Regions from separate parts of the Shewanella sp. M16 genome, predicted to be linked through region 2. Evidence: predicted binding sites of a transcription regulator. Region 2 holds the regulator's gene; the other holds the start of a gene.
The links. Region 2 encodes sigma-54, which starts transcription at its own class of promoters, with help from an activator protein. Its sites were predicted from a motif close to GTTGGCACGNNNNTNGNNT; they were not measured.
Positions count from the first base shown of each region.

Region 1: a site for sigma-54 is predicted at 3,081-3,099, ahead of KFE26_RS09980 (BON domain-containing protein). Genes of this name have one in related genera too.

Region 1 covers NZ_JAGTUL010000012.1:3,702-11,575, forward strand. The annotation lists gene KFE26_RS09965 (L-dopachrome tautomerase-related protein) at 1-676, opposite strand, end outside; gene KFE26_RS09970 (sigma-54 interaction domain-containing protein) at 786-2,156, opposite strand; gene KFE26_RS09975 (hypothetical protein) at 2,403-2,858, shown strand; gene KFE26_RS09980 (BON domain-containing protein) at 3,135-3,689, shown strand; gene KFE26_RS09985 (DUF3224 domain-containing protein) at 3,940-4,344, opposite strand; gene KFE26_RS09990 (hypothetical protein) at 4,474-5,250, opposite strand; gene KFE26_RS09995 (polysaccharide deacetylase family protein) at 5,464-6,603, opposite strand; gene KFE26_RS10000 (TonB-dependent receptor) at 6,946-7,874, shown strand, end outside.
Region 2 covers NZ_JAGTUL010000009.1:123,583-131,456, reverse strand. The annotation lists gene KFE26_RS08365 (KpsF/GutQ family sugar-phosphate isomerase) at 1-241, shown strand, start outside; gene kdsC (3-deoxy-manno-octulosonate-8-phosphatase KdsC) at 241-792, shown strand; gene lptC (LPS export ABC transporter periplasmic protein LptC) at 789-1,349, shown strand; gene lptA (lipopolysaccharide transport periplasmic protein LptA) at 1,336-1,890, shown strand; gene lptB (LPS export ABC transporter ATP-binding protein) at 1,887-2,618, shown strand; gene KFE26_RS08340 (RNA polymerase factor sigma-54) at 2,726-4,204, shown strand; gene hpf (ribosome hibernation promoting factor) at 4,233-4,520, shown strand; gene ptsN (PTS IIA-like nitrogen regulatory protein PtsN) at 4,523-4,966, shown strand; gene rapZ (RNase adapter RapZ) at 4,963-5,817, shown strand; gene KFE26_RS08320 (HPr family phosphocarrier protein) at 5,804-6,079, shown strand; gene mgtE (magnesium transporter) at 6,336-7,700, shown strand; gene KFE26_RS08310 (molybdate ABC transporter substrate-binding protein) at 7,780-7,874, opposite strand, start outside.

The DNA of each region.
Region 1 (7,874 bases), on a different contig from region 2:
TACTTCCGTCGGCAGATAAACTGATTGGATTGACCGCTACACTGGCAACTTTGCCATTAAACAATGTTGTTTTGTTATCTATGTTCATTACTGCATCCGTTTCGGCCTGCAGCGAGCTATGACCAGAAAAACGTATTGTATGACCATCGTCGATACGCACCGCTAAGAGGCCAGGGTTGGCGATATCGGCTAAATAAATCCAGCCTTTTTGATAGTCGACAACCAGATCCTGCATAAAGCTGCCTTTAGGCGCGAGAGCTTGTGGTAGGACGATTTGTTTATATAGACTGCCGTCCTTAATATTGAATCCCCAAATCCTTGTCTGGCCTAATTCTAACCCCATATCTGCGGTCCAGAGGTGTCCAGCCTTGTCCTGAGCAATACCTAATAAGGTATCAAATTGAGCAGTATTGGCTGTCGATGTTTTTTGCAAATCCATTGAAGGCCAAGCTTTATAAGCGTTGGTCTCACGATTAACTTCAATCAATTGCAAACCTGATGGTGTATCAAATGGATGTACTGTGGCAAAAATCCGACCTTGTGCAGTGACGCTGACATTGCCAGGTCGTATTGGCAATTCAGCGACTGTTTCAAGACTTCCTACTGCTGGGGTGGCGTTTACAAAACTACTGGCTGTCAAAGAAAGCCATAATGCTGTTGTTAATAAGTGTTTCATATTCTATCTCCGCTTTTTCTGTTTAAGGGCTGTAGAATAGGAGTTATTATTTACAAAAAAAAGAGTATAAAGTTTGGCTCTGTTTCAATATTAATTTGATAATTAATGTTTATTCAGCAGTCGTTTCACCGGTCTCGACTTGCTGCTCGTACTTGCTGAGCTTGTTGTAGAGGGTTTTAACGCTGATCCCCAGTTGTTCGGCGGTATCCGTTTTATTACCTTGAGTGGTTTCTAGTGCTTGATAAATAGCGATTCTCTCTAAATCATCTAAGCGCATGCCTTGGGGGATAACAACTTGTTCACCACCACATAAACCCACTTCATTCGTCTGAGGTAGCTGTAAATGGCTGGGTAAAATATCCTGATCGGCCAGAATATAGGCTCGCTCAATTGCATGTTTTAATTCGCGCACATTACCAGACCAAGGGTACTTAGCAATCATCTGAATACAGTCTTCAGCTAAGCTCTTATTCTGCTTTTCGGCCACGTTACGATAGGCAAGAAAATGCTGCGCAAGCCCAATTATATCCTCGCCACGTTCCCGTAAGGGTGGAACGCGAATGGGAAACTGAGCCAAACGAAAGTACAAATCTTCTCGAAATAACCCAGCCTCTATCGCCACTATGGGATCACGGTTAGTCGCTGCCACAATACGTACGTTTGCACGTTGCACTTTGTCGCCACCCACAGGACGATACTCGCTATTCTCCAACACTCTGAGTAACTTCACTTGATGATCAATCGGCATTTCGGTGACTTCATCGAGAAATAAGGTTCCGCCTTCAGCCTGTTCAAATACGCCTTTGTGATCGCGATTCGCCCCCGTAAATGCACCTTTGACATGACCAAACAGCTCACTGTCGACCAATTCAGGGCTTAATGCACCACAGTTAATTGCAATAAAAGGCTCGTTTACCCTAGGGCTGGCAAGATGTATGGTATTAGCAACCAGTTCTTTCCCGACCCCACTTTCCCCAATAATCAGCACATTACTGCCTGTAGCAGAGACGCGACGAATTGTGCGGTATAGCTTGTGCATAGGAGCTGATGAACCAACAAGCAAACCGTACTGGTCTAGCTCGCTAGCAAAAGGATGTAGTCGATTAGGCGATGATGCTAAATACTGTGCAAAATCAGCAAAAATTTCGCTGATTAGCGGCATATCGTAAGGTTTGCGAAAGTGGTAACCAGCAAAATGAGACATTAACTGATCAAGATTAGGATTTGGCTGACCATCGGAGAGAAAAATAAACTCAATATTTGACATGGCCGCATTATCTAGCAGCACAAGGTAATCTTCACGACTAAGACTGGATAACTCAATAATGGCAACATCGACGTGATTTGCCCCAAGCTGCTCTATCCAAGGCAAGTCATCGACACTGCGTAGCTTATTAAAGTCAGCAGCGCCAGCAAGTTCGATGATTGCTTGCTCGGCGCCAACATCCTGCAAGTGATAAAAAAGTGTCAGTCGAGCCATGCGTATCTACTCCCTGTATGAAAAACTACTGTATGTCAGCCATGAAATTTTAACAACAGCAACGGTAATAGTTGCCGATGTTCTAAGATGATATCTCGATGAACTGAGAATATCAGTCTAAAAATCAGCCTGTTAAAATATCATTAAAAACGAGAACAGAATATGCATGGTAGCTGAACGAAACGAAATCAATTTACCCAAGCAGTTAAACAATCTATGTCGAACACTGGCATTAGGAGGCCCATAATGAAGTCTAATGTTGTGCAACATCAGACTGATATCCGCGCCGATATCATGTTGATCGATGAAATCATCAAGCTGAATCAAGAAGGACTCACATTTTACAACCAAGCGAGGAGGTATGTCGAAGACTATAATCTTAAGCGTGTTTTTTCCGCCAAAGCTAACATCCACCAACGAATGTTAACTCGGTTTGAACAGCTGAGACGTTTGGCTGACGAGCCAATTAATGGCCTAAGTCACACCGTGCCCGTCACTTATACTCAAGCAACAGAATTGCTGCAACAGTGCCAAATTTCGCAGGCTATGACCGCCCTTGTCGACATAGAGCAGCAAGTGCTAATCCAAATAAAACAAGCAGTAAGGCAAGCGCATCAGCCACAACTTGCAAACCAACTTGCAGAGGGCGCCGCTTGGCTGCAAATGAGTTACGACGGTACGGGATCGCTCAATCACCATTAATTTCCTGTCGCTAAGTGAGCCATATTTAACCGACTCCCCTCCACTTTTACTACAGACATAATACCGCACTGATGAGTGCGGTTTTTTATGCTCGAATGATGGCTCAGCATGCCAGAAAAAATTACATTTTGTCGGTAAAAAAGACCGACCTAAAGGAAAATGCCAAGGTATAAAAACGCCAGAAAAAACAATTAAACCATTAAAAATCATAACTTTAAAAACATTGGCACGATTGGCGCATTATCTAGCTTCGAGAAAACAACGGAGGATATGATTATGAAAACTACAACAGCATCAGTACTAGTGGCTTTACTTGTCGGTTCAATCAGTTTAAATGTGGCCGCCGCCCAAGATTGGAAAGGCGGAACCAAGGATGCGTGGATCGATGGTAAAGCAGAAACCACTTTACTGCTCAACACGAATCTCAATTCCTTCGACATCATTACAGATGTCAAAGATGGTAAAGTGACGTTAACAGGTAAAGTGGAAAGCAGTGTGGATAAAGCCCTCGCCACAGAGCTCATCAAGAGCTTAGATGGGGTGAAAGATGTCGATAACCAACTCACTGTGATGAATGAAAAAGAAGGCACCAGTGAAGTTGTTGCCACCTTAACTGACTCTAAAGTTGCCACAGTCATCAAAACACGTTTACTGTTTTCAACTGACGTATCCGGCACCCAAATTAATGTGGATGTTGCCAATGGCATAGTCACATTGAAAGGTGAAGTTGCCAGCGATGCAGAACGTCAACTAGCACTGAAAATTGCCGAAAATACCGACGATGTGAAAAAGGTCGTTGATAAAATTAAAGTTGTTAAAAAAGTGTCTTAACTCTCGCGACAACGGCATTTTTTAAATTAAACGTATTTTAAGTAACAGCACACAGATCTAGACTCAAGGTTCGATAGTGCTTTATGAAAAAAGAATCAAAAAAAACCAGCCTCAGCTGGTTTTTTTATGCCCATTTTCAGACCCAATCGAAAAGACTTACTCGCTTAAATTAAGAAGGGTGAATTCAGATGACTCGAATGATCATAAAGGAGAAGAGTTACAGAAAACTGAGCTAAAACGCAGGCGTTACTCAAGCTTCAAAGCCAAACTGGAATACATAAAAATGTTGGCCATTCTCAATATTGATGGTCATAGTGCCAGTTAACCCCAGCAACTCCCCCGCCCCAGAATGGGGTATCACTTCTAAGATCAGACGATTTTGTCCATCGGTCATAATGCCAAAATGTTGTAATACAAAACTGCCCTGCTTACCGCACAAATTACCAACCACTTGTTCAATGGCCACATAGCCAGCTGAGCCCTTGACTGACGTCATAGCACTGAGCATTTCCCCTTTGCTGCGACCCTCAAGCTCACCATAAAAGGTTTTATCTAAGCCCATACGTCCTAACGTCACACCACCAATACCAGTAGCATAGGGGCTATCAGGAGTGAGCTTAACATCAAATTTCCCAGTGATTTTGCTAACTTGCATGACACTCTCCTTGTCGAAATCTTATGCTGACCTATTACCTGCTAACGCTTGCTATTGAAGCAAACATCACCCACAGACCGAAAAACAACTTAGCATAAGCCTGCGTAGATCCATAATGGCATTTACACGCTACTTATGTATGCTGGTCTCACTCACTACCATCTCTATGGTTTTGACTATTTCAGGGCTTTCAGACATAGGTTGGTCAGACGCTCTATCGCGATAAGTCACAGCAATTTTGAATGGGGCTTCAAAAGGATAAACAGGTTCAATACTATCCACTTCGATTCGATCGCCAAGCATGACACTGCCTAAGTGTTTCAAGCTATTGTGTTTAAAATCCAGATTAAACAATCCAAGATACCAAAATACGCCTGAACCTTGAGTCGTCACAATAAAGGGCGCCACAAAGGGCATAGTTTGCATTTTAGGATCATCTTGAATCGGTGCGTCACTTTGGGTGTCCGGCTCTAGAGCGGGATCGAAATTTAACGGTGTAATGCGCAAGTAATCGAGTAATGCTCGACCTTTTACCTCACCATCTTGGTAGTCGCCCATAGCAAACTCTGTTTGCTTGATCTTAATAAAATGTGTCAGTGCAACGGACTTGCCGCCCTCAGGCAGCGTTATTTCAACAGGATTGGCGGTATTTAAGCTAAAGAGTTTGAGCATCACTTCCGATGCATTCGCCACAGGCTTTACCTCAAAAGGTGTCACAGTTTCGATCTCATTCGCCTGAGCCTGAGTTTTTTCATGCGCCATGGCTTCATCGTATTGCATCACCTGTCCATCTTCCATCACCATATAAATATCATCATTGGTCATGTTGAAACGGTAAATACCCGCAGCAAGTAAGGCTAATACCACTAAGGTTGCCGCTATGGTTAATTTTACAAACGTACTCATCTTCTCTCCCCAATCGCGCTCGTTATGCGCTACTTTTCTAACACCGATAAACTTCAAATCAATGTCGGAGCAGTATTACAGATACTGAGTTAAAGCGAAGTGGGTAAAGTGTAAAAAATGCCGCTATTTTGAATTTTGTCAGGCTAAGTTCAGCAACATGCCTTTTACTCGACCAATATGATGGGCCGAGTAAATACTCAGCCCAATACATCACTACTTTTCGTTTTTCCACAAGGCTGGGGTTTGGCTTGGTTGCCAATTGCTTTGGGAGAAATGCGCTTGCACTAAAGAATAGATTTTATCTTGATAGGACACAAACTCAGGTAGTTGATAATTATGCTGATCCTGCCAAGCAGGGGCATAGTTATCTAGCGTATCAAAACGATATCCTTGACGTTGAGCTTCTTCAACAAAACGCTTAATTTTAGGCAAGTTGATGGTTGCACCTTGTCCGCGGTGAGCATTCTCAAACAGGAAGTCGTGGGTCAAGATAACCACTTTCCCGTTATGTAAACCATCACTACAATCTAAGTTCTGCGTACGACTGTTAAGCGGATTCATCGTCGTTCCTGCGCAGGTGTTAATCACTTGATTGACTTTTGCCACCAGCTCAACCCCATCGGCCATAGATTCAGCAGGAAAGGCAACCCCCCAATCCTCTGGTCCCCAGTCTAGATCCCAGCCAAATATTTTATAGTCACTCTCGGCGAGCATGTTTTGAATTTGCACCGCAACTTGCGAACTGTTGGTCGAGGTTTCTGCAGTACAAGCAAAAGCAGGATCCCAAGGCGGCACAGTATCGGATGTCGCACACAAGCCGTCGCCTTTGAGTTTACTGGTCACTCGCCAACCATTGGTGTAAGGCAAACGTGCCAACTTAGTCATCTTGTTATTGGGATAACTGGCGGCATTAGGAATAAGCTCAACCACTTTGGCCGTGTTCGTCACAAAATAGGTGAAATCGGTGGCCGCATCTTGATAGGATTTTACAGGCCAGAGTCCAACTTGATTACAATATGCCGCGCCAGATTGCACGCCATCAGTGCAGTTATGCAGCATATGATCGTAACTGTGGTTTGCCAGAATATGACCATCGTCTAGCAAACGTTGTAGGGCGACTGCCGCTAACGCCTCGTTTTCATCCCCTTCGCCATACATATGAAACGCATTAATAAAGAACGTTGCCTTAATATTGGCATCCTTTAACGCATCTAACAGCCCTAAGGTCGCGTCAATTGGACCATCATCAAAGGTAAGGTAAATGGTTTTATCGCTGGCGTAGGCCGCACTTAAGCCAGTACTCAAGCTCGCAACACAAAGCCCAACTGCAACGGCTATCGATTTCAGTTTCATGATTTCATCCTATAAATAATGTTTAAAGATGAATAAGTTAGTTCTCTTTACGCACTGGTTAATTCATAACCTGTAGACAGCGAGTTCACTCATCCGTTTAGCTTATCTATAGTGAGTAATCCCACCAGCATTAGTTATACCATCCTAGCAACAAGCCATACTTTTCTACGCTAAGTCGATAAATCCTGCCTTTGCACCCAGTTAACCATCCTCTTACCCAAGGTTTCAAAGACAATAGAAAAATACCAATCCTAGTGTGAAAAGTACCGCATCAACAATTCGATAACAGGTAAGTTAACTGGAGAAAAAAACAACACAAAAGCACTACAGGGATGCAATAACATGTCAGAAGGTCAATTATTTAAGAGCTCTTTGCTCGCATTATGTATCGCTAACGCCTTGTTCGGGATGAGCTCAACCGCAATCGCGGCGGAGCAACAAGAGGCAACCGCAGAAAATATTGAGGTAATCCAAGTACGCGGCATACGTCGCTCGATTGAAGCCTCAATGAATACCAAACGCTTCGCCGACTCCACGGTCGATGCTATCACCTCGGAAGATATCGGTAAGTTTCCCGATAAAAATATCGGTGATGCGCTGCAGCGAATTTCTGGGGTGACGGTCGATAGGCAATACGGTGAAGTGAGTGGGGTCACCATTCGTGGTACAGCGCCAGAACAGAGTCGTATTTTGCTGAACGGTCAAACCGTTGCCAGTACCTCTTGGTATGATCTTGGTCCTGCCACTCGTACCTTCAACATGGAATTATTGTCAGCCGAGCAAGTCAGTGCGGTTGAAGTCCACAAAACGCCAACCGCTAGCCTTGAAGAAGGTGCGCTGGGCGGCACTGTCGATCTCAAAACCCGTAAGCCCTTAGATCTCGATGCTCACACTTATCAAGTGGCGGGTGAGTTGAGCCAAAGCAGCCTGTACGATGAAACAGATCCGAGTGGATCTTTCGTTGGAAGCTGGAAAAATGATGATGAAAAATTTGGTATTTTAGGCGCTTACTCAGTAGAAAAACTCACCAGTGGTCGGCATGTATTAGAATCGCTCAGCGGTTACTATGAGTACTTTTCCGCTGATCCTGCACAAAACCAAGAATCAACTGTAGGGGCGTGGGGGATTGGCTCACAAGCATTTAGAGCCGAACGTGAACGGACCAGTGCCCAAGTTACACTGCAATTTGCACCGACTGAAAAAACAGAGTTCACCTTAGATTACTTTAATTTTGAACTCGATATCCCCCACGTAAACCATAACTTCTTAAC
Region 2 (7,874 bases):
TGGTATCTTCACCGACGGTGATTTACGCCGCGTTATTGATGCCGAAGTGAATTTACGCACGACGCCCATTGCCGATGTGATGACCCGTAACTGCGTCACGATCACAGATAATGTGTTGGCCGCCCAAGCACTGCAAGTGATGGACTCAAAAAATATCAACGGATTAATTGTTATCGATAAAGATCGCCATCCTATTGGCGCTCTTAACATGCTCGATATGGTAAAAGCAGGAGTCATTTAATGCCACAGCAAGGATTTTACGGCCCAATCAGTGATGATGTGTGGCAACGCGCGCAAAAGATTAAACTGTTAATCTGTGACGTCGATGGGGTGTTTTCCGACGGCCGTATTTACTTGAGCAATAGCGGCGAAGAGCTCAAAGCCTTCCATACCCGTGACGGTTATGGCGTGCGCTCACTACTCACCAGTGGTTTCAACCTCGCCGTGATCACAGGACGTCAATCCAAAATCGTTGAAAACCGTATGACAGCCCTTGGTGTTACCCATATTTACCAAGGCGTAGACAATAAGTTCGAGCCCTATGAAGCATTGCTCGCACTTTATGGTGTCACCCCAGAAGAAGTGGCTTATATCGGTGATGATATTGTCGATCTCCCCGTGATGAATGTCGTCGGTTTAGCGGTCAGTGTTGCTGACGGCCACCCCTATGTACGCCAACACGCCCATTTTGTGACTACGCTCAATGGTGGCCACGGTGCACTGCGTGAACTCACAGATCTGTTACTCCTAAGTCAAAATAAATTCACTTCGGCCCATGGAATGAGTATATGAGTCGTGTGACACTCGCAATTATCGCTTTTTTTGGAACTGCACTAGCGCTTTACTGGCAGGTCCAGAACAAACACAGCGGTGATTCCGATAACAGAGTAAAAGATCAAAATACCCCAGATTTCATCGTTGAAGATCTGCGCAGTGTTGAGTTCAATGAGCAAGGACTAGTGAATAGCCGTGTGACGGCGAAACACATGGAACATTATGATTCAACGAATCAAACTTTCTTTACTCAACCTGTTTATCTTGTTTATCCAGACCAAGGTAAAGCACAATGGCAGCTCAGGGCAGATCAGGGCAAGCTAAACAAGGAAACTGGCAAGGTTGTATTAGAAAATAATGTTATTATCGATGCCATTAGCCCAGAAGAACCGATTCAGACCTTGTCCACCAGTTATCTGGAACTCGATCTCAACACTATGATAATGACCTCTGACCGTACCATTTACGTCACAGGGAAAGATTTTAATATTCAAGGCCAAGGCCTTTATGCCGACCTCAACGCGCAAGAAGTGCAATTGACCAGTCAGGTAGTAGGAACATATGAAGCAAAATAACGTATTACTTGCCAGCCTAATGCTAATTATGAGCATGAGTGCTTTCGCGAAAGTCGGCGACTTAAAGCAAGAAGTCAAAATTAAAGCTGTGAGCCAAACTGCGGATATCAAAAACAACCAGATCATCTTCTTTGGTCCGGTGGAAGTTACCCAAGGCTCAATAAAAATCCAAGCAAATGAACTGCGTGCATTTTCCGCTGAAGGTGAAAATAGCAAAACTTTGGTCGCCACAGGCAACCCTGCTACGTATAGCCAGATATTAGACGATGGCCGTCCTGCATCGGCTAGCGCGAAAGAAATTCGTTACGATATGGCAAGCCGCACCTTAACGCTGAAAGGTATGGCGTCATTAGATCAAGCGGGTAGCCAAGTTACAGGCAATTTAATCCGCTATAACATGATTCAACAGAAATTGATGGCCGAGAGTACTGGCAGTGGTGACGATCGCGTGATCACTATTATTCAGCCTGAAAACTATCAAGATGATGCTAAATCAGACGCTCCGGCGGATAAACCTGTAAAAAAGCAGGACTCTAAATGACCCAAATCACCTTAAGAGCACAAAATCTGGCGAAAAGTTACAAGAGTCGCCAAGTGGTTAAAGACGTCAGTCTGACGGTAAAAACCGGTCAAGTCGTTGGCCTACTCGGTCCAAACGGTGCAGGTAAAACCACGACCTTTTACATGGTTGTCGGGCTAGTGAAGAGCGATAAGGGACATATCTTTATCGACGATGATGATTTAACCGCAGATCCTATGCATCTGCGTGCCCGCAAAGGCATAGGTTACTTACCGCAGGAAGCCAGTATCTTTCGTAAGCTAACTGTTCATGACAACATCATGGCCGTACTGCAAACTCGTAAAGAACTTAAAAACGAAGAACGAGAAGAAGAACTAGAACATCTGCTCGAAGAGTTTCATATCACCCACATCCGTGACAGCCAAGGCATGTCATTGTCGGGTGGCGAACGTCGTCGCGTCGAAATTGCGCGGGCTTTAGCCGCTAATCCTAAGTTCATTTTGCTCGATGAACCGTTTGCCGGCGTCGATCCTATTTCGGTTATCGACATCAAGAAGATTATCGAACAACTCAAAAGTCGCGGCCTTGGCGTACTGATCACAGACCATAATGTCCGCGAGACATTAGATGTATGTGAACATGCTTATATTGTGAGTCACGGAAACCTGATTGCCGAAGGAACTCCAGCAGAGATCTTAGACAATCAGCAAGTTAGGGCTGTGTACTTAGGTGAACAATTCAGGCTATAGTTAATCGAGCGAAGCCAATGGAGGCAATTTATACCGCCATTGGGCTTCACTCAAGATAATAATAAGCGACCTCATCCAACAATAATAACGTAGGGATCAGCGGTAACATGAAAGCGTCACTCCAGCTCAAACTGGGTCAACAGTTAACCATGACGCCACAACTACAACAGGCTATACGTCTGTTGCAACTGTCGTCATTAGAACTGCAGCAAGAGATCCAGCAAGCATTAGATTCTAATCCCCTTCTCGAGCTGGAAGAGGATCAATTCGACGCCACTAAAAACCCTGTAAACCAAACGCTATCCGATACGGATTTCAGTGAATCTAGCACTCTGCCACCAGAAAAAGACAGCTCCACCATAGACACGGCAGAGTCGCTAACCAAAGAATCCATGCCCGATGAGCTCCCCATGGACACCACATGGGATGAAGTGTTTACCGCCTCCCCAAACTCAGGCCCCGGCGGCAGTCGTGAAGACGATATGCCCTTCCAAGGCGAGACCAGTGAAGGGTTGTACGAACACTTAGAATGGCAAAAAAACCTCACGCCGTTTTCTGAAACCGATTTAGCCATTGCCACCGCCATTATTGATGCCATCGACGATCAGGGCTATCTCACCCAAAGCACTGAAGAAATTCTCGAAGCCATGGGCAATCCTGAAGTTGAGCTTGACGAAGTCGAAGCCGTACTCAAGCGTATTCAGCATTTTGATCCCATAGGCGTTGCCGCCCGCGATTTAAGTGAATGCCTGCTGATCCAACTGTCGCATTTCGCCGCTGATACTCCCAACCTAGAAAACGCCCGTATGCTGATCAAAGATCATTTAGATCTGATCGCCGCCCGAGACTTTAGGTTATTGATGCGTAAGACTAAATTAAAAGAAGATGAATTAAGGGATGGTATAGCACTTATCCAAACCCTCAATCCTCGCCCAGGTTTGTTGATCACGCCCAATAATGACGAATACGTTATCCCAGATGTGTCTGTGTCGAAGAAAAATGGCCGCTGGGTTGTTGAGCTTAATCCTGACTGCATGCCCAAAATCAATGTAAATCAACATTATGCTTCTATGGCACGCAGTACCAAAAACCAAGCCGATAGCCAATTTATTCGCGGCCATCTGCAAGAGGCTAAATGGTTTATTAAGAGCCTAGAAAGCCGTAACGATACTTTGCTTAAAGTTGCTAATTGCATAGTGCAATATCAGCAAGGTTTCTTTGAGTACGGTGAAGAAGCCATGAAGCCTATGGTGCTTAACGATATTGCCGAAGCGGTAGAAATGCATGAGTCCACCATCTCACGGGTCACAACTCAAAAATACATGCATACCCCTAAGGGACTTTTTGAACTAAAATACTTCTTCTCTAGCCACGTCGGTACTGACGATGGTGGTGAGTGCTCATCCACAGCAATCAGAGCCTTTATAAAGAAACTGGTGGCAGCGGAAAACCAGAAAAAACCATTAAGCGATAGTAAGATGGCACAACTTCTGGCAGAACAAGGGATCAACGTAGCCCGCAGAACCATTGCGAAGTACCGAGAGGCTATGCTTATTCCACCTTCTAATCAGCGTAAAAGTTTATAACCTACAGTGGATATCGGAGGACGTTTCTATGCAAATAAACCTAAGTGGGCACCATATCGAAATTACCGAATCGTTACGTGCATATGTAGAAGAAAAGTTTTCAAAACTTGAACGCCATTTCGAACAGATCAATAATGTGCACGTTGTGCTCAATGTTGAGAAAATGCAACAGATTGCCGAAGCGAGAATAAACCTCATAGGTGGTGAAGTTTTTGCTACTTCAGAGCATGCTGACATGTATGCCGCTATAGACGCCCTGATTGACAAGCTTGACCGTCAGGTTATTAAACACAAAGAGAAGTTAACAAAACACTAATAATGGAACTTTGTACCATACTGCGGCCGGAGTGCACTACCTGCGCCACTCCGGGCAGCAAGAAAAAGGTACTGGAACTCATCAGCGACTTAGTCGCTGCCCAGTACCCGACCCTCTCATCTCAAGAGATATTCGAAAGCCTAGTGGCGCGCGAAAAGATGGGGAGCACAGGTATAGGTAACGGCATCGCCATTCCACATGGTCGACTAGCCGATATAGATCAGCCCATTGCCATACTAATTAAGTGTGAAGAGCCGATAGCATTTGATGCTATCGATAAGCAACCTGTTGATATTTTATTTGCACTACTGGTGCCTGCAGACCAATGTCAGCAGCACTTAAGTACCTTGTCTTGCATGGCCGAAAAGCTGAGCGACAAGCAAATATTAAAGCAATTACGCAAGACGCATGATGAAACGGAACTCTATCAGGTAATCACTGGATGAAACTGGTCATAGTGTCGGGCCGCTCAGGCTCAGGCAAATCTGTCGCCCTTAGGGTACTCGAAGATCTCGGCTATTATTGTGTCGATAACCTTCCCTTGCCATTGATTGGCAGTTTGCTTGAGCAACTCAAAGGCAGTAACGATCTCGTCGCCATCAGTGTCGACGTGCGTAACATGCCTGAGCAGGATAAGGTCTTAGTGAAACAACTCGCTAGCCTACCACCAGATACTGAGTTAACGAGCTTCTTCCTTAACTCCAGCGATAAAATTCTGCTCAAGCGTTACAGCGAAACCCGTCGTTTGCATCCTTTGTCGAAGAGCCGAGTCTCTTTGCAAGAAGCGATAAAGCTGGAGGGAAAACTGCTCGAGCCTATGTCAAAACTGGTCGATCACTACATAGATACGTCGAATTTGAATATCTATGATTTAAGTGACCAAGTCAGACAAATTCTCCTTGGTAGTGTCGATAAAGAACTCGTGATCAACTTCGAGTCCTTTGGCTTTAAGCACGGAATGCCCACCGAAGCCGACTTTATGTTCGATGTGCGCTTTCTGCCCAATCCCCACTGGGAGCTGGCGCTGCGGCCATTGACTGGCTTAGATGAACCCGTAGCTGAGTTCTTAAATCGCCAACCACTGGTCAATAAGTTCATCTGGCAAATCGAAAATTTACTGGAGACTTGGCTGCCGCACCTCGAGCGTAACAATCGCAGTTATTTAACTGTGGCCATTGGCTGCACAGGTGGACAGCACAGATCGGTTTACGTCGCAGAGCAATTGGCAAAACGCTTTAGTAACGGTAAACATAAAGTTTATGCCCGTCATCGAGAGCTCAACAATGCCAAAGCTTGAACGTCAGATAACTATCTGTAATAAGCTCGGTTTACATGCCCGTGCCGCCACTAAGTTGGTGGTACTGGCTTCCGAGTTTGATGCGACCATCACCTTAATCCAAGGCGATAAACAAGCATCGGCCGCCAGTGTACTTGGCTTACTGATGCTTGAAACTGGTATGGGTAAAACCATTAAGCTGATCGCCGAAGGCCCAGATGCAGAGCCGGCTCTCGATGCCATTTGTGCCTTAATCGACGCTAAGTTTGACGAAGCCTGTTAGTTTCACTTCACACTAAGCACTTCATCGTTAGTTTCACTTCATGTCTAGTTTAAAAAACTTGCCATTCACACATGGCAAAACATTTGTCGCTCGACGATACAAGCCACTGGCGATTACACTAGCGGTCATTGCGCTGGCGCTGGCCTTAACCTTACCTTAGCCGTCTTAATCTATGTCATCGACTGACGCTTAGTCACCGCTAAATCCTAGCCCAACACTAAGATCTCAAACCAATTTGCCGCACAATGGAGGACAAATGCCCGTAGATAATGCAGAAAACGATCACACCGGACATAGTCTTGACCAGTTAAACCAAGCGCTTAGCAGCGGCATGTTCGTACACGTGCGTAATATGCTGCAAAAAATGGCCGCCTCAGATATCGCGCTGATCTTAGAATCATCACCGCCAAGTGCCAGACAAGTATTGTGGCAGCTCATCGATCAGGAACAAATAGGCGACATACTCGATGAGTTGAGTGAAGAACTCAAAGACCCACTTATCCGCAGCATGAGCCCTGAGCGAGTCGCGAAAGCGACAGCAAGCATGGACACCGACGATCTCGCCTATATTCTGCGAAGTCTACCCGACGCAGTTTACAAACAAGTGCTGCAGTCGATGACGGAACAAAATCGCCTGAGGGTAGAACAAGCCCTATCTTATCCAGATGAGACCGCCGGCAGCTTGATGAACACAGATACAGTCACCTTAAGACCCGATGTGAATATCGATGTGGTGCTGCGCTATCTTCGGCAAAGGGGCAACCTACCCGATACCACAGATACCTTATATGTGGTCGACAAACAGGACAAAGTCCTTGGCGGTGTTAGGCTGGCAGATCTGCTGACTTGCGCGCCAAGCACCACAATTCGCAATATCATGGATCCCAATATTCAAAGTATTCCTGTGAGCATGTCCGACAGCGAAGTCGCGCAGAAATTCGAACGCAATGACTGGGTATCGGCACCTGTCGTCGACAGTGATGGTAAGCTGCTCGGGCGTATCACAATCGATGACGTAGTCGATGTTATCCGCGAAGATGCTGAACATTCCATGATGGGTATGGCGGGGATGGATGGAGATGAAGATACCTTTGGTCCTGTGCTAAAAAGTACCCTACGTCGCTCGCTCTGGCTCACCATAAACTTATTCGCCGCCCTGCTCGCCTCGTCGGTCAGCAATATGTTTGAAGGCACTATTGAGCAATTTGCCACTATCGCCATCCTAATGACGATTGTCCCTAGCATGGGCGGTGTTGCCGGTAATCAGACCTTAGCGCTCGTGATCCGCGGTATTGCTTTAGGCCATATCGGCCAAAGCAACGCTCGCTGGCTTATCGGTAAAGAGCTATCGATTGGTTTTCTCAATGGTTTGATGTGGTCGATTTTAGTCTTTGTCGCCGTGTGGCTATGGAAGGATGATATGGCACTGGCGGGCTTAATTGGTAGCGCCATGCTGATCAACATGACAGTAGCAGGGCTTGCAGGTGCGAGTATTCCATTGATTTTAAAAAGACTTAAAATCGATCCTGCCCTCGCTGGCGGTATGGTGCTCACTACAGTCACTGACGTGGTTGGCCTGTTCGCCTTCCTCGGGTTAGCGACGCTCTACCTGATGAACTAACGCTTTAACCGTTTGAGCTAATAACAAAAACGGCACCTCAAAGGTGCCGTTTTTTATCCCGCTGGAAAACTAAAGAAGGCTATTTTGCCGGAGGTTGAAAACCATAACTGCTCAGAATCGCTTGGCCTTTTGTCGATAGAATAAAATCAGCTAACGGCGTAGCGGCAGTATTAG